One region of the Bradyrhizobium sp. USDA 4011 genome, then DNA from elsewhere that is predicted to be linked to it. Evidence: riboswitches for the same ligand, from Rfam matches in the RefSeq annotation. Region 1 holds a riboswitch; each other region holds the start of a gene.
What was found. A riboswitch is a leader RNA that binds a small molecule or an ion and turns the genes downstream of it on or off. The one in region 1 is predicted to bind cobalamin.
Positions count from the first base shown of each region.

Region 2: it holds a riboswitch for cobalamin, as region 1 does, so the genes downstream of both, ACVW1C_RS22155 (TonB-dependent receptor) here and ACVW1C_RS28040 (ribonucleoside-diphosphate reductase subunit alpha) in region 1, are expected to answer to the same signal.
Region 3: it holds a riboswitch for cobalamin, as region 1 does, so the genes downstream of both, metE (5-methyltetrahydropteroyltriglutamate--homocysteine S-methyltransferase) here and ACVW1C_RS28040 (ribonucleoside-diphosphate reductase subunit alpha) in region 1, are expected to answer to the same signal.
Region 4: it holds a riboswitch for cobalamin, as region 1 does, so the genes downstream of both, ACVW1C_RS05690 (DUF1636 family protein) here and ACVW1C_RS28040 (ribonucleoside-diphosphate reductase subunit alpha) in region 1, are expected to answer to the same signal.

Region 1 is NZ_JBSSGG010000001.1:5,945,435-5,949,644, reverse strand. It holds gene ACVW1C_RS28040 (ribonucleoside-diphosphate reductase subunit alpha) at 1-2,543, opposite strand, end outside; cobalamin riboswitch at 2,658-2,868, opposite strand; cobalamin riboswitch at 2,990-3,190, shown strand; gene metE (5-methyltetrahydropteroyltriglutamate--homocysteine S-methyltransferase) at 3,305-4,210, shown strand, end outside.
Region 2 is NZ_JBSSGG010000001.1:4,732,597-4,736,806, reverse strand. It holds gene ACVW1C_RS22165 (ABC transporter ATP-binding protein) at 1-376, opposite strand, end outside; gene ACVW1C_RS22160 (FecCD family ABC transporter permease) at 373-1,416, opposite strand; cobalamin riboswitch at 1,529-1,726, shown strand; gene ACVW1C_RS22155 (TonB-dependent receptor) at 1,908-4,112, shown strand.
Region 3 is NZ_JBSSGG010000001.1:6,348,799-6,353,008, reverse strand. It holds gene metE (5-methyltetrahydropteroyltriglutamate--homocysteine S-methyltransferase) at 1-2,064, opposite strand, end outside; cobalamin riboswitch at 2,164-2,365, opposite strand; gene ACVW1C_RS29965 (nodulate formation efficiency C protein) at 3,772-4,210, shown strand, end outside.
Region 4 is NZ_JBSSGG010000001.1:1,185,585-1,189,794, reverse strand. It holds gene ACVW1C_RS05700 (cobyric acid synthase) at 1-819, opposite strand, end outside; gene cobO (cob(I)yrinic acid a,c-diamide adenosyltransferase) at 831-1,484, opposite strand; cobalamin riboswitch at 1,521-1,736, shown strand; gene ACVW1C_RS05690 (DUF1636 family protein) at 1,830-2,204, shown strand; gene cobW (cobalamin biosynthesis protein CobW) at 2,201-3,235, shown strand; partial or broken gene cobN (cobaltochelatase subunit CobN) at 3,235-4,210, shown strand, end outside.

The DNA.
Region 1 (4,210 bases):
AGTGCCTTGAGGTCGTCGGGGATGCGGTCGATGGAGCCGACGCTGCCGTCGAAATATTTCAGGTCGTTGACCATCACCTCGTCCCACAGCCCGCGCGCCTTGAGGTCGCGCACCAGATAGTCGTTCACGACCGTGAAGTCGCCGGACATGTTGGATTTGACATAGAGATTCTGGTAGGCGGGCTCGATCGACTGGGCGACGCCGCAGATGTTGGAGATCGTCGCGGTCGGCGCGATCGCCATCACATTGGAGTTGCGCATACCGACCGACGTGACGCGGCTGCGCAGAATCGCCCAGTCACGCGTCGAGGTGCGATCCATTGCGACGCCGCCACGGGCGTCGGCAACGAAGTCGATCGAATCGATCGGCAGGATGCCCTGGCTCCACAGCGAGCCCTCGAACGAGGGATAGCGGCCGCGCTCGGCGGCGAGATCGCTGGAGGCCCAGATCGCATGGTAGGAGATTGCCTCCATGCTGATATCGGCGAAGGCAACCGCCGCGTCCGACGCCACCGCGATCCGCAGCGCATGCAGCGCATCCTGGAAGCCCATCAGGCCGAGACCGACCGGGCGGTGCCGCAGATTGGAGCGGCGCGCCTCCGGGATGGTGTAGAAGTTGATGTCGATGACGTTGTCGAGCATCCGCATCGCGGTCGTCACTGTGGCCTTCAGCCTGGCGTCGTTGAGCTTGCCGTCCTGTATGTGGTTGGCGAGGTTGATCGAGCCGAGATTGCACACCGCAGTCTCGTCGTCAGACGTGTTCAGCGTGATCTCGGTGCAGAGGTTCGAGGAGTGGATCACGCCGGCATGGCGCTGCGGCGAGCGCAGATTGGACGGGTCCTTGAAGGTGATCCAGGGATGGCCGGTCTCGAACAGCATGGTCAGCATCTTGCGCCAGAGATCGACGGCGCGAATCTGCTTGAACACTCGCATCTCGCCGCGCGCGGCCTTGGCCTCGTAATGGGCGTAGCGTTCGGCGAACGGCTTGCCGTAGAGATCGTGCAGGTCCGGCGTCTCGTCGGGCGAGAACAGCGTCCACTCGCCGTCAGCCTCGACGCGCTGCATGAACAAATCGGGCACCCAGTTCGCGGTGTTCATATCGTGGGTGCGGCGGCGGTCATCGCCGGTGTTCTTGCGCAGATCGAGGAATTCCTCGATGTCGACGTGCCAGGTCTCGAGATAGGCGCAGACCGCGCCCTTGCGCTTGCCGCCCTGGTTCACCGCGATCGCGGTGTCGTTGGCGACCTTGAGGAACGGCACCACGCCCAGGCTCTCGCCATTGGTGCCTTTGATGTGCGCGCCGAGCCCGCGGACGCGGGTCCAGTCATTGCCGAGCCCGCCGGAATATTTCGCCAGCAGCGCGTTATCCTTGATCGACTTGAAGATGCCGTCGAGATCGTCAGCCACGGTGGTGAGGAAGCACGATGAGAGCTGCGGCCGCTGCGTGCCAGAATTGAACAGGGTCGGCGTCGAAGCCATGAAGTCGAACGACGACAAGAGATTGTAGAACTCGATCGCGCGCCCCTCGCGGTCGATCTCGCGCAGCACCAGACCCATCGCAACGCGCATGAAGAATGCCTGCGGCAGCTCGATGCGGTTGCCCCGAACGTGCAGGAAATAGCGGTCATACAGCGTTTGCAGCCCGAGGAACTGGAACGACAGATCGCGTTCCGGCTTCATCGCCGCCGCAAGCCGCGCCAGATCGAAGCGGCCGAGTTCGACATCGAGCAGTTCGGCCTTGATCCCGGTCTTGATATAGGCCGGGAAATACTCGGCATAGCGGCTCGCCATGTCGGCCTGCGAGGCGCTGGTCGGCATATCAAGCACATAGGACAACACCTCGGTGCGCAGCTTGTCGAGCAAGAGGCGCGCGCTGACATAGGTGTAGTTCGGCTCCTGCTCCACCAGGGTGCGCGCGGCCATCACGGAGGCGAGCGCCAGTTCATCCTGGCTGATGCCGTCATAGATGTTGCGCTGGGTCTCGGCGATCAGGGGCGCAGCATCGACGCCATCGAGGCCGGCGCAGGCCTCGTTGATGATCAGCGCCAGCCGGGCGTGGTCGAGCGGCACCTCGCTACCGTTCGGCAATGTGATGTGAATGGCCGGCCCGGCCACAGGCTGGGCCACCGCCCTCGCCGCGTCCTGCTCAGCGCGCTGCCTCGTGCGCTCCTCACGATACAGCACATAGGCGCGCGCCACCTTATGGTGCTCGCTCCGCATCAGCGCGAGCTCGACCTGGTCCTGCACGTCCTCGATGTGGAAGGTGCGACCTTCGCTCATGCGACGCGTCAGCGCACTGAGGACCTCGGCGGTGAGCTGCTCGACAACCTCATGGACGCGGCGCGATGCGGCGGCGGTGTGCCCCTCGACCGCCAGGAACGCCTTGGTCATCGCAACCGAGATCTTGCTGGCGTCGAATTTCGACACCGTGCCATTGCGGCGGATCACCTGCATCGGAGGAGCGGCCTCCGGCGCGGCAAGCACTTCCGGACGCAGCAGGATGAGTGGCGCTGGCTTTGTTTCGCGATCGAGAGAGAGTGACATCGTGCAGACCCCGTGACGTTTGTTGGGGCCGGATGTCAGGGGACGCTGCATCATCCCGGCGGCAACGCACCGGCATGGCTGTGCAAGCGACCGCCGGGACACCCCGCCCGTGGACGTAATTTCGGTGTTACGGCAGGTCTCCTGACTCGCAGGTCGTCGTCGCTCCCGTGTCTTCCCGATGCGGACGACGCATCAGTGACGTGATTTCGGGAACAACTCGCTGCTTACAGTTGCGGGGGCAGTGCCGGATTTTCGGTGAGATCACCGGCTTCCCTCTTAGCCACCATGCTTTGCGGCATGACGGACCGTAACAACTATATCTGGTGTGATTTGGCACACTGTGTCAATGGGTCGCCAGAAAATGCAGATGGCGCCTGTTGATGATGTGAACAATGTCGCTCGATCACACGTGATGCCGCCCGAGTTGACGGCCACGCGAAGTTGCCGATAAGTGGCGGCGTCGTGGTTCTCCGAGAGGCACTTTCTCCCGGAGCTAAGAGGGAAGCCGGTACAATGCCGGCGCTGCCCCCGCAACTGTAAGCGGCGAGTTGTCGTCCACTCAAAGCCACTGAGGCGAAAGCTTCGGGAAGGCCAGACGACAGCTAGGACCCGCGAGCCAGGAGACCTGCCTCGACAACATGAACGTCCTCGGGCGGGGTGTCCCGGTGGTGCGGTTGCGACCCCGCACGCGCTTTTCCCGCGTCTTGCGGAGTCCAGACGTGTCACTACGGCCTTTGCCCCCAACTTTTGGGGTTAAGCCAATGTCTTCCACATCTACCTCCTCACTTGCTGTTGCGACTCTCGGCACGCCGCGGATCGGTCCGCGCCGTGAACTCAAGCTTGCGCTGGAAAGCTTCTGGGCCGGCGCGACAAACGAAAAGACGCTGATCGAGACCGGCGTCGGTCTGCGCGCCGCCAACTGGGCACGCCAGAAAAAGCTCGGCGTCTCGGTGATCCCGTCGAACGACTTCTCGTTCTACGACCAGGTGCTCGATACCTCGGTGATGGTCGGCGCGATCCCGGCCATCTATGGCTGGAGCAGCGGCCCGGTGCCGCTTGCGACCTATTTTGCGATGGCGCGCGGCGCTGAAGGTAGCGCGCATGACGCGTCGTGCGGTCACGCGCACCATAGCCAAGGTCATGGCGTACCGGCGCAGGAGATGACCAAGTGGTTCGACACCAACTACCACTACATGGTGCCCGAACTCTCTGCAGATCAGCAGTTCCGCCTCGCCTCACGCAAGCCGATCGAGGAATATGAGGAAGCCAAGGCCCTCGGTTACCAGACCCGACCGGTGCTGGTCGGCCCGGTTACTTTCCTGAAACTCGCCAAGAGCAAGGACGCCGGCTTCGAACCGCTGTCGCTGCTGGACCGCCTGCTTCCGGTCTATATCGAGGTACTGCGCGAGCTTGCCCGCCGCGGCGCCGAATGGGCGCAGATCGACGAGCCCTGCCTGGCGCTCGATCTCGACGATACCGCCCACGATGCGCTGCGTCGCGCCTATGGCGAGATCGCCAAGGCGGTGCCGCAGATCAAGATCATGCTGGCGAGCTATTTCGGCAGCCTCGGCGCAAACCGCGACACTGCGTTCACGCTTCCCGTCGCCGGCCTGCATTTCGACTTGGTGCGCGCGCCCGAGCAGCTCGATGACCTCGCCCACCTGCCC
Region 2 (4,210 bases), 1.2 Mb from region 1:
CCTGCATCGCGCGCAGCACCGCCTCCATATCCCTCGGCGACAACCGCGCCGGATCGGTCGCGCCATGCGGATAGCGGCCGAGCGCGACGATATCGCGCGCCGGCAGCGGCCAGTGCACCATGTGCCCCTGCGGCAAATAGGCGAAACGCTTCGCCCGCTCGCGCAGCGGCAGCGAGGCCAGCGCGTCGCCGGCGATCCGGATCTCGCCGTCGGATGGAATCAGCCCGGCGAGTGCGCGCAGCAGCGTGGTCTTGCCGGCGCCGTTCGGGCCGACCAGCGCAACCAGATGGCCCGCTTCCAGCGACAGCGAGACATCGTGCAGCACCTTGCGGCTGCCGAGCGAGGCATTGAGCGCGGTGGCGGAGAGCAGCGTCATGCCACGCCTCCGCCGAGCGCGCGGCGTTCGCGCATGATCAGATAGAGGAAGAACGGCACGCCGATGATCGAGGTCAGCACGCCGACCTTGATATCCGACGTCGAGGGGATGATGCGCACCGCGATATCGGCGGCGAGCAGCAACGCCGATCCGGTGAGCGCGCTCGGCACCAGCAGCCGCGCCGGATCGTGACCGATCAGAGGGCGCATCAGGTGCGGTGCGACGAGACCGATGAAGCCGATCGTGCCGGTGACCGCGACCGCGCCGCCGACGCCGAGCGCAACACCCGCGATCACGAGCAACCTTAGCCGCCCGACATCGACGCCGAGACTCTGCGCGGCTTCCTCGCCGAGCGTCAGCGCACGGAAGGCGCTCGCCTGGCTGAGCAGGATGGCCGCGCCCGCGATGATGAAGGGCAGCGCCAGCGCCACGTGCTGGAAGCTGCGGTCCTCCAGCGAACCGAGCAGCCAGAATGCGATCTCCAGCACCACGAACGGATTGCTGGAGAGATTCATCACCAGCGCCGTCGCCGCCCCCGCAAAGCTCGAGATCGCGAGTCCCGCGAGGATCAGGATCAAAAGCCCGGCATTGCGGCCGGCAATCGCCAGCAGCGCGAGCACCGAACCGAACGCGGCGATGATCGCCACCACCGGCAGCGCGTAGGAGCGCACATCGGCGAGGCCCAGCGCAATCACCAGCACCGCACCGAATGCCGCAGATTGCGGCGCGCCGAACAACGACGGCGAGGCCAGCGGATTGCGCAGCAGGCCCTGCAGCGCTGCGCCCGATAGCCCGAGAATACCGCCGATCGCGAACGCCAGGATGGTGCGCGGCAGCCGGATCTCGCGCACGATCACCTGCGCCACGTCGCTGCCGCCGCCGAACAGCGCCTCGATCACCGCAAGCGGCGACAGCCGCACCGGCCCGATGCCGAGCGAGAGCACCAGCAGCAGGACCACGAGCGCGAGCAGCGCCGCGGTAGCGCCCCACCGGCGCCGCGCCGCGACCTCGGCCGCCAAGGCAAAATCCTGCACGTTCATTGGATCCATGCTCTTACAGCGATCGCCGTGGCAGACAAGCGACACTCGACAGAAACCGTGGCCGCGTCGTCCCCGCCCGACGTCCGCCGGATTGACTTTGCCGCCCGGCCGAACCCTAGATGAACATGACGGTTCTTTCATGAGATGAAAAGGGAATGCGGTGCGGGGAAACCTCCTCAACGCCGCGGCTGCCCCCGCAACTGTATGCGGTGAATCCTTCGTCACAGGCCACTGGGAGTCTCGGTCCTGGGAAGGCGACGAAGGGTAACGACCCGCGAGCCAGGAGACCTGCCGTCAGCCGTGGTCACACGCGAAGATGCCGGTCGGGGAGTACAGGCATGAGCTTCACCTGAGGCTGCAAGCAGCTGAGCCTGCGAGCACGATGGTGAGACTGGTTCGCGGTGACGTGCCACTGACGTTACCGAGGTCTCACCTAGATGTTCTCCAACTCTTCTTCCCGGCGCCGCCGCGCGCTTCTGCTCGCGTCGACGATGATCGTGCCGACAATCGTTCTCTCGACCGCACGGGCGCAGCAGGCGCCCTCTCCCGATCAGCTGCCAGCCATCGAAATCACCAAGCCGGGCGACCAGAATGTCACGCGCGCCAGGCCGGCCGCGGACGAAGCGCCGGCCCCGCGCCGCCCGGCGCCGGGCACAGGACAGGGCAGCGGGAGCGGATCGGGCTCGACAGGGACCGGACCGGCCACCGGAACGGGCGGCACCGGCGGCGGCGGCCGCCAGTTCGCCGGCATTGTCGGCTCTTCCTCGACCGTGATCACCGCCGACGACATCGCGCATTCGCCGGTGCAGTCGCTGCCCGAGATTCTCGCGCAGGTGCCGGGCGTGCAGCTGCAATCGCTTTATGGCGGCCCGAACGGCGCCAAGACCGCGGTCGACCTGCGCGGCTTCGGCGCATTCGCCTCCGACAACACCCTGTTCCTGCTCAACGGCCGACGGCTCAACGACGTCGACAAGGCCGGCTTCGATCTCACCACGATCCCGCTCGATTCGATCGAACGCGTCGAGATCACGCGCGGCAACAGCGGCGCGGTGCTCTACGGCGACAACGCGGTGGGCGGCGTGGTCAACATCATCACCAAGACCGGCGCTGGCGGTCCACCGGCGACGATACGGGCCGAAGGCGGGTTCGGCTCGTTCAACACCCGCATGGCCGCGGTGTCCGCGGCGCTCAATTCCGGCCCGTGGTCGACCTCGTTCTACGGCAACGGCATCAAGTCCGACGGCTACCGCGTCAACAACGCGCTCGACCAGCGCAACGCCGTCGGCAACGTCAACTACACGACATCGGACCTCACCGCCTTCCTCACCGTCACCGGCAGCGACCAGAAGCTCGGCCTGCCCGGCGGACGACTGGTCGATCCGTCGATCGGCGTCAACGAGCTGCTCACCAATCGCAGAGGCGCAGCGACGCCGTTTGACTATGCCAATCAGCAAACCGCCAGCGTCACCACCGGCTTCACCAAGACGCTGATGAACGGCGTCGACCTTATCGTCGACGGCGGCTGGCGCCAGCGCGAGACGCAAAGCGGCTTCTTCGGCACCGTGCCGACCATCAGCTTCGCCTCGACCTATAATGATGCCGCGCTACAGACCTGGTCGATCACGCCGCGGCTCAGCGTCAAGAACGTGATGCTGGGAATGCCGTCCACGGTCCTGACCGGCATCGACTATTACGACTCGACGTTCCGTGAGGCACGCGGCGCCTATCAGGGCGTCGATCCCTACCACATCTACAATATCGAGCAGCAGACCGTGGCCGGCTACTGGCAGCATACACTGGGCGTGCTGCCGACCACCGATTTCTCGTACGGCGCGCGCGTCCAGAATACCAGCGTCTCGGCACGCGACCGCTACGACCCGAACGCACCGTTCGCCTTCGACGCGCAGGCGGCGCCGCTCGACAGCAACGAGACCCAATACGCGCTGCATGTCGGCGCCGAGCATCGCTTCACCGACACCTTCTCGGTATTCGGCCGCGCCGCGCGCGCATTCCGCACGCCCGACGTCGACGAGCGCGTCGCGTCGGGTCCGTCATTCGATCCGCTGACCTTCGCCCCGATCCCGCAAAACTTCCAGCTCAGAACCCAGACATCGCAGGACGTCGAGGGCGGGTTCCGCGTCAAGACCAACCTGTTTCAGGTCCAGACCAGCGTCTATCTGATGGATCTCGAGAACGAGATCCATTTCAACCCGGTGCTGTTCTACAACGTCAACCTCGACCCCACCCGCCGCTACGGCTCCGAGACCAGCGCCTCGCTCAAGGTCAGCGACACCGTGACGTTGCGCGGCGGCATGGCGATCACCCGCGCCGTCTTCCGCGAAGGCATGTGGACCGGCAACGACGTGCCGCTGGTGTCGCGCTATACCGGCAATCTCGGCGTGACCTGGAATATCTGGCAGAACTATCTGGTGTTCGATGCCACGGTGCGGGCCTGGAGCTCGCGCATCATGGACAACGACCAGGCCAACACCCAGAACCGGATTCCCGGCAACGCCACCGCCGATCTCAAGCTCAGCGGGCAATACGACCGCTTCTTCTGGTCGCTGAGCGTGAACAATCTGTTCAACGCGCTCTACTACGACTACGCCATCGCGAGCTCGTTCACGGCCGGCCGCTTCTCGGCCTATCCGCTGCCCGGCCGCACCTACATGGTCAAGGCTGGCGCGACGTTTTGAGCTATCCGGCGCGGCGGGTGTGACCGGCCGCGCCCATCTCCTTACGTTACAAGCACCGGCGAACTGGGGTAGAATTCCGGCTGCTGATTTGACCCGCG
Region 3 (4,210 bases), 400 kb from region 1:
CGTCTCGATCGAGATGACATCCGCATCCATTGCAGCAATGGCGTCGATGATGTCATTGAACTCAGAATAGCACATATGCGTATGAATCTGGGTTTGATCTGCAACGCCTGATGAGCAAATGCGGAAGCTGTCGACGGCCCATTGAAGGTAGGCCGCCCACTCCGATCGACGCAACGGCAATCCTTCGCGGAGGGCAGCTTCGTCGATCTGGATCATGCTCGCACCGGCTATCTCGAGATCGCGGACTTCGTCGCGTATCGCCAGTGCGATCTGCCGGCAGACCTCGCCTCTTGGAATATCATCGCGAACAAACGACCAGTTCAAGATCGTTACTGGCCCGGTCAACATCGCCTTCACCGGCTTGCTGGTCAGTGATTGCGCGTAGAGCCACCAATCCACAGTGATCGGTTTTGGCCGCGAAACATCTCCGAATAGGATCGGTGGCCTGACACAGCGCGAGCCATAGGATTGCACCCAACCATTCCTGGTGAATGCGAATCCGGCGAGTTTCTCGCCGAAGTACTGCACCATGTCATTGCGCTCAAACTCGCCGTGCACGAGCACGTCCAGACCAATATCCTCCTGCCAACGCAGAGCGCGCGCAGTCTCCTCCTTGAGGAATTTGTCGTACTTCTCGTCGCTCATGGCGCCTTGCGAATGTGTCGCGCGGGCATTACGGACCTCTGGGGTTTGCGGGAAGGATCCGATCGTCGTGGTGGGAAAGGCAGGTAGTCTAAAGCGCTTGCGTTGGATCTCGGCTCGACGGACAAATGGGCTGGCGCGCCGGCGCATGGCCTCGTCGATCGCTCGCATCCGCACCGCAAGATTGGCATCACGGATCTTTGGTGAAGTCCGACGGCCAGTCACGGCCGACTGCGATTCAGCAAGACTTTGAGCAACATTCTGATCACCCGCGAGTGCCCGCGCCAGGATCGCAAGCTCACGCATCTTCTGTACCGAAAAGGCAAGCCAACTCTTGAGATCGGATGCAAGTCCGGTCTCGAGTTCAACATCGACGGGCACATGGAGCAGCGAGCAGGACGGAGCGATCTGAACACGATCCCTGCCTAGCTTCGCAATGGCGGGATCCAGTTGCTGGCGGAGCGCCGACAGGTTCGACCGCCAAACATTTCGTCCGTCGACGACGCCGAGGGACATGACGAGATCACTTCGCCGAGCAGCAATGATCCGGTCCAACAGGTTCGGTGCGCGAACCAAATCCACGTGCAGTCCGGCAACGGGCATGTTCAAAGCTGTGTCCAGATTATCGCCGAGATCGCCGAAATAGGTCGCGACCATAATCTTGACGTTTGGTACTTCCCTGGCGAGCCGATCATAGACGTGCAGCAAAGATCTTCGCGTCCCCTCCTCCAGATCCAGGACCAGGCAGGGCTCGTCGCATTGAACCCAGTTTGCTCCCCTTTTGCCTAGTTCTTGCAGAACCTCGATGTAGACCGGTAATAGCTCATCCAGGAGTGACAGCGGCTGGAACGCAGGATCCGGACTCTTGCCAAGCTTCAAGAATGTGACCGGCCCGATCAGGACAGGGCGCGTCTGGAACCCCAGGGCCTTGGCTTCCTCATACTCCTCGATAGGCTTGCGAGAGGATAGGCGGAACGTCTGTCCCCGATGAAATTCAGGAACCATGTAGTGGTAGTTGGTGTCGAACCACTTGGTCATCTCCTGTGCGGGCGCGCCAAATCCGCCCGATCCGTGGCTGCAACTGGTATTCTGGCGATCGCATTGTGAACCGCGCGCCATGTCGAAGTACGTCTTGAGCGAAACCGATTCGATTTCCGACGCGTAGACTTCCGGGATGGCACCAACCATGACAGAGGTGTCGAGCACTTGGTCGTACAACGAAAAATCGTTGGACGGAATGACGGTGACACCGAGGGATTTTTGGCGAGCCCAGTTCGCAGCACGCAGGCCAGCTGCGTCCTCGAGCAATTGCTGTTCGCTGATTGCGCCGGTCCAGTAACTTTCAAGCGCGCGTTTGAGCTCGCGTCTCGGACCGATCCGAGGCGTTCCAAGCGTGGCAACCGGAAGGGAGAGAAGAGACATAGCGCTAACCCCGTAGTTGGGGGCAAAGGCGTTGGCGGACGCAAGCAGGATCGCCCCAGCGGCGGCGGCTTGGCGCACCACCGGGACACCCCGCCCGTGGACGTATATGTGGTCGAGGCAGGTCTCCTGGCTCGCGGGTCATCGCTGCTGTCCGGCCTTCCCGAAGCTGTACGGGCTTCAGTGACTTTGTTGGACAGCGGCTCGTCGCTTACAGTTGCGGGGGCAGCGCCGGCATGTTCACCGGCTTCCCTCTTAGCTCCGAATCCAGCGGGAGCGGAGAACCTCTACGATTTGGATTATCGGCAAGAGACCTCTTCCGTCAACCTCTAAGATGACTCTCTCACGTCACTGCCGCCATCATCAGTGATTCAAATGACCATTTAACGTCGAAAGTTGACCACGGTTGGAAGCCCCTCCAATAGATGCACTCTCCAATGTATGTGACGAAAGAATTGTCGAAGGCGCAAGTCACGGCGCTTCGAGTGGCATTTCGGTCTCTCGGCAGTCAAGAACCGCGCCAGGGACAAAACACCTGCGAAAACTCCATCGGGCATACCGGGCGCGCATATTGATCTGCGAACCAACCAATCCTGGTAGGCGATTTGCGGTCTCTGATGCCGATAATACTCGGGCATGCATATCGATTCACCTCAACGAACACCGGGATGCCCGCAATGACAACGGCTGTTCGGAGCGCCGTCGGCGTCCTTGCTGTCACCGCCTTTGCGGTCGGCCCGTTCGGGTGGCCTGGTAAGAGCGTTCATGAATCAATCCGTCAGACAGATGCTCTCGAGAATGTTGAGCAACTCGAGAGAAAGCTAGCGTGACTTGATCGTTTCTCGCTTGCCGGCTGTCGCGACTGGAAACGGCTCATCCAACCATGAATGCGGCGCCGAGGCAGCTGGATTGAGCAGACCGCAACATCGTGCGCGTAGGTAGAAACGCGCGCACCCTATCATCCGCCTGCCTGAGAACGCGCTTCTGACGATTCCACACGCCCGGCGGTGATGAGCGATTTTTGCTTATCATCAAATTACGAGCCGATAGCGATCGCAGGCGTTCGGGTGACCACACCGAACCAGACGGTTCAACAGCCCTCCAAAGTGCTTCCCGATTTCTCATCCGTAAATCGGCAGCGGCCTTCACTTGGCCCTCGAAGATCGGCGCGACAAAAACTGAACAAGCCCGAGCGGATCGGCTGAATGGAAACATAGAAACGAGCGTAGGTCGGAAAGCCGACAAACACTGCACGAATCTGGCGCGATTTGCCGGCTATTTCCTGGCACGAAGGATGCAAGCTCAAGGGTGCCCAGGCTTCTCCCCCTGGGCAGGTCCAGCACGGCAAATTGGGGTTGTAGCTGGCCCACTGAAGTTAGCGGCGCGTGACTCGAGTGGACAGACAGCGCCTGCTCGCGCGGGACATCGGCGGTGCCCGCGCCACGTTGCCGCTAACTTCTTCAATCGAGCATAGCATCGAGGGCTGCCGCTTTGACGTGTGGATGAAAAACCGATGGTCCGGCCGTTATGAAGAGAATGTCTGCAAGAGGCGTGCTTTGTCTCTGTCAATCGCTAGTTTTCCTTGCTGGGCTGGTTGCGACGGGCAACACTGCGCGAGCCGGCGAAAGCGCGCTTGTCGAACGAGTCAAGTCAACCTGGCGAGCGCGAGACGGTGAGACAATCGAGCACATTGTCTCCAAAGTTTCGAAAGTGGCGCAATTCGTCCCTCGAAACTGGGGAATCGCCGAAGGCATCGACCACACTGAGTATGTTTACCTTTCCTGGACCAGGCATCAGGATAACAGATCAGACGAACATTACGTTATTACATGGAAGGTCGGGACCGACGGAAAGATTGAAGTTGCGTCTCCCTATGCAAAGGCTATCGAATTCGGCTGGCGCGCCCTGGCGCTTTCACTCATCGCCAGTGAAGTCACCGACGGCGAAAAAGACGCAAACCTTCGTTTTCTGCATGATCCGGTCAATTTCAACTTTGTCACGACCGCGCAAGGCAAGCTCGGCGATCTGCTCCGACGCGGCCGCTGTCACATCATCGAACCTGTAGTCGTGGATTACGTTGAGGCGGCGAATGACAAGCCGACCGAGAAAGCGGACCGGTGGCGCGTTCTGCTGTTGGTGAACTGCAACA
Region 4 (4,210 bases), 4.8 Mb from region 1:
GGGTTCGAGCTTTAGCGGATCGAGGTCGTCGAAATTGGCGATCCGCGACAGCGCCAGAAACGCGATCTTGCACTGACCGGGCTTGCGCGCCTCGCCAAGCCCGAGTGCGTCTTCGGCCGGAAGCTCGCCGGCGCGAACGAACCAGGGCAGCACGCCGAAGGCGCGCCAGCCGGTGCGGGCTTCGATCAGCCGGTAGCCGTCGTCGAACAACGTCGGATCGCCGCGGAATTTGTTGATGACAAAGCCCTGGATCATCGCGGCATCATCGGGATCGATCACCGCCTGGATGCCGACGAGCTGCGCGATCACGCCGCCGCGGTCGATGTCGCCGACCAAGACCACGGGCACGCCAGCTTTGCGCGCAAAGCCCATGTTGGCGATATCGGACTTGCGCAGATTGACCTCGGCGGGGCTGCCGGCGCCTTCGACCAGCACGAGGTCGGCGCGCTGTTTCAGGCGCCCAAAGCTCTCCAGCACCGCGCCCATCAGCGACGGCTTCATGGCGGCATATTCGCGCGCGCGTGCGGTCGCGATCCGTTTGCCGTGCACGATGACCTGGGCGCCGAGGTCGGTCTCGGGCTTCAGCAGCACCGGGTTCATGTCGGTGTGCGGCTCGACGCCGGCGGCAAGCGCTTGCAGCGCCTGCGCGCGCCCGATCTCGCCGCCGTCGACGGTCACGGCGGCGTTGTTGGACATATTCTGCGGCTTGAAGGGCAGCACGCGCAGGCCGCGTCGTCTCGCGGAACGCGCGAGGCCGGCGACGATGAGCGACTTGCCCACGTCCGAGCCGGCTCCCTGGATCATCAATGCGCGCGCCATGGTGCTGACAGTCAGAACTCGACGCCCGGCTGGGCCTTGATGCCGGAGCGGAACGGATGTTTCACCAATGTCATCTCGGTGACGAGGTCGGCAATCTCGATCAGCTCCTCCTTGGCGTTGCGTCCGGTGAGCACGACATGCGTCATCGGCGGCTTCGACGTGGTCAGGAACTCGACGACATCGGCGATCGCCAGATAGTCATACCGAAGCGCGATGTTGATCTCGTCGAGCACCACCATCCGCAGGCTCGGATCCGCGATCAGCTGCTTGGCTTTTTCCCAGCCGGCCTGCGCCGCCGCGATGTCGCGGGCGCGGTCCTGCGTCTCCCAGGTAAAGCCTTCGCCCATCGCATGGAATTGACAGAGATCGCCGAAATGCCTGGTGAGCAGCCGGCGCTCGCCGGTATCCCAGGCGCCCTTGATGAATTGCACCACGGCGCAGGGAAAGCCGTGCGCCACGCAGCGCACGATCATGCCGAAGGCGGAGGAGGATTTTCCTTTGCCGGCGCCGGTATGAACGATGATCAGGCCCTTTTCACCGCTCTTGGTCGCCATGATCTTGTCGCGGGCGACCTTCTTTTTCGCCATTTTGGCCGCATGGCGTGCATCCAGCGAAGGGTCGGTGCCGACGTCGCCATCGTCAGCGTCGTTTCCATCAGAAATCATCACGTTCCTTCGGCTTGACAAGTGCGAGGCCAGGACGAATGGTGGCCATGCGTTGGTTCCTGTCCTACGACAGGCGAAGAGGGAATGCGATAGGGCTTGGACCGCAAGGTTTGCCCGAAGCGCAGCCGCCCCCGCGACCGTGACCGGAGAGATGCCCAAGCCACTGATTCCCTGATGGAGTCGGGAAGGTGGGCATCACGGGAGAAATCCTACTCCGCAAGCCGGGAGACCTGCCGACGCAGTGTGTTTGAGACCGGCGGACGGGGTGTTCCGCGACGGGGAACGAACCTGCTCACGTCAGGTTCGTGTGCCTCATCGCTTCCCGCAGTCAATCCAGGAAGGGCGATGAGCGTTACACTTCATGTCTGTATCACCTGTCGCGCCGGCCAGACGCTGGCCGAAGGCGACCTCGCGCCCGGTGCGCGCCTGCATGCCGCGCTTGTTGAGGCCGGCGTGCCCGATGACGTCAATCTGGTTCCGGTCGAATGCCTGTCGGCTTGCAGCCAGGGCTGCTCGGTCGCACTCAGCGCGCCGGGGCGATGGTCCTATGTCTACGGCCGCCTGTCCGCTGACAATGCCGGGGATGTGATCGCCGGCGCCTCCGCCTATGCCGCGGCGCCCGACGGCATCGTGCCGTGGCGCAGCCGCCCGGAAATCTTTCGCAAGCAATCGCTTGCCCGCATTCCGCCCATCGCCGTCGTGCCGGAGGCCGCAGAATGATGACGCTCGCCAAGGTTCCGGTCACCGTCGTGACCGGCTTTCTCGGGTCCGGCAAGACGACGTTGATTCAGCATCTGATCCGGAATGCCAACGGCAAGAAGCTCGCGGTGCTGGTGAACGAATTCGGCAGCGAAGGCGTCGACGGCGAGATCCTGAAGTCCTGCGCCGACGCCAATTGCCCGACCGAGAACATCGTCGAGCTCGCCAATGGCTGCATCTGCTGCACCGTCGCCGACGATTTCATCCCGGCCATGGAGCAGTTGCTCGCGCGCCCTGTGAGGCCCGATCACATTGTGATCGAGACGTCGGGTCTCGCGCTGCCGAAGCCGTTGCTGAAGGCGTTCGACTGGCCGGAGATCCGCTCGCGGATCACGGTCGACGGCGTGATCGCGCTGGCCGATGCGGAGGCCGTTGCCGCCGGCCGCTTTGCGCCTGATCCCGCCGCGGTGGATGCGCAGCGCGCGGCCGACGACAATCTCGATCACGAGACGCCGCTGTCCGAAGTGTTCGAGGACCAGATCGCCTGTGCCGATATCGTGCTGCTGACCAAGGCCGATCTCGCCGGAGCCGAGGGCATCAAGGCGGCCAAGGCAGTGATCGCGGCCGAGATGCCGCGCGAGGTGCCGATGTTGCCCATCGTCGACGGCGCCATCGACGCCCGCGTGATCCTCGGTCTTGAAGCCGCGGCAGAGGACGACCTCGCGTCCCGGCCGTCCCACCATGACGGCGAGGACGACCACGAGCACAACGACTTCAATTCCGTGGTGATCGATCTTCCGGAGATCGCCGATGTCGATGCGCTCGTCGCCTCGATCAAGGGGCTGGCACGCGAGCAGAACGTGCTGCGCGCCAAGGGCTATATCGCGGTCGAAGGCAAGCCGATGCGGTTGCTCGTGCAATCGGTCGGCGAGCGGGTGAGGCATCAGTTCGACATGCCCTGGGGCGCGCGGGCGCGGCAGTCGAAGCTCGTCGTGATCGGCGAACACGGCGACATCGATGAAGCCGCGATCCGGGCGCGACTAGGTGTCTGATGCACGTCGTCTTCCGCGAGAGCCGCGGCCTTGAGGAGACCGCGACGCCAAGGGACCTCGGCCAGGATCCGGCCGATCTCGTGGTGTTGTCGTTTTCCGACAGCGATCTCGCCGCGTTCGCGGCCGGCTGGCGGCGGGGCCGCGCCGCGCTGCCGTCGCTGCGGCTCGCCAATCTCGCGGAGCTGCGCCACCCGCTGTCGGTCGATACCTATATCGAGCGAACGCTGTCGCAGGCGCGCGGCATCCTGGTGCGGCTGATCGGCGGCGAGCCCTATTGGTCGTACGGGCTGGCCGCGGTGCATCGTCTGGCGAAGGAACATGGCATCGCCCTGGTGGTGCTGCCGGCGGATGGCCGCGACGATTTGCGGCTGGATGAATTTTCAACGCTGCCGGTCTCGACGCTCCGGCGGCTCAAGGTGCTGTGCGACAAGGGCGGCCCGGTTGCCGCACAGGCCGTGATCGCGCAACTGGCGCTGGCGTCTGGCCTTTATGCCGGGCCGGTCGTCGGCGAGATCGATCTTCCCGAGATCGGCGTCTACGATTCGCGGCGCGGTGCCGTTGCGGCGCTGCCGGCATCGGATGGCCGGCCGCTTGTGCTGGTGACTTTCTATCGCTCCTATCTGGCGGCCGGCGATACGGCACCGGTCGATGCATTGATCGATGCCTTGCGCGCGAAGGGATTCGATGCCCACGGCGTGTTCGTCACCTCGTTGAAGGCGGCGGGCGCCGCCGATTGGCTGCGCGCTCAGTTCGCGCAATGCAGCCCGGCCGCCATCGTCAACGTGACCGCGTTCTCCGCGGCGGGTGACGACGGTACGACGCCGTTCGATGCCGCATCGTGCCCGGTGTTCCAGGTCGCTCTGTCGACGGCGCAGCGTGAGGATTGGGCCTTGTCGCTGCGCGGCCTGTCGCCCAGCGATCTCGCGATGCATGTGGTGTTGCCGGAGGTCGACGGCCGCCTGTTCACAGGTGTCG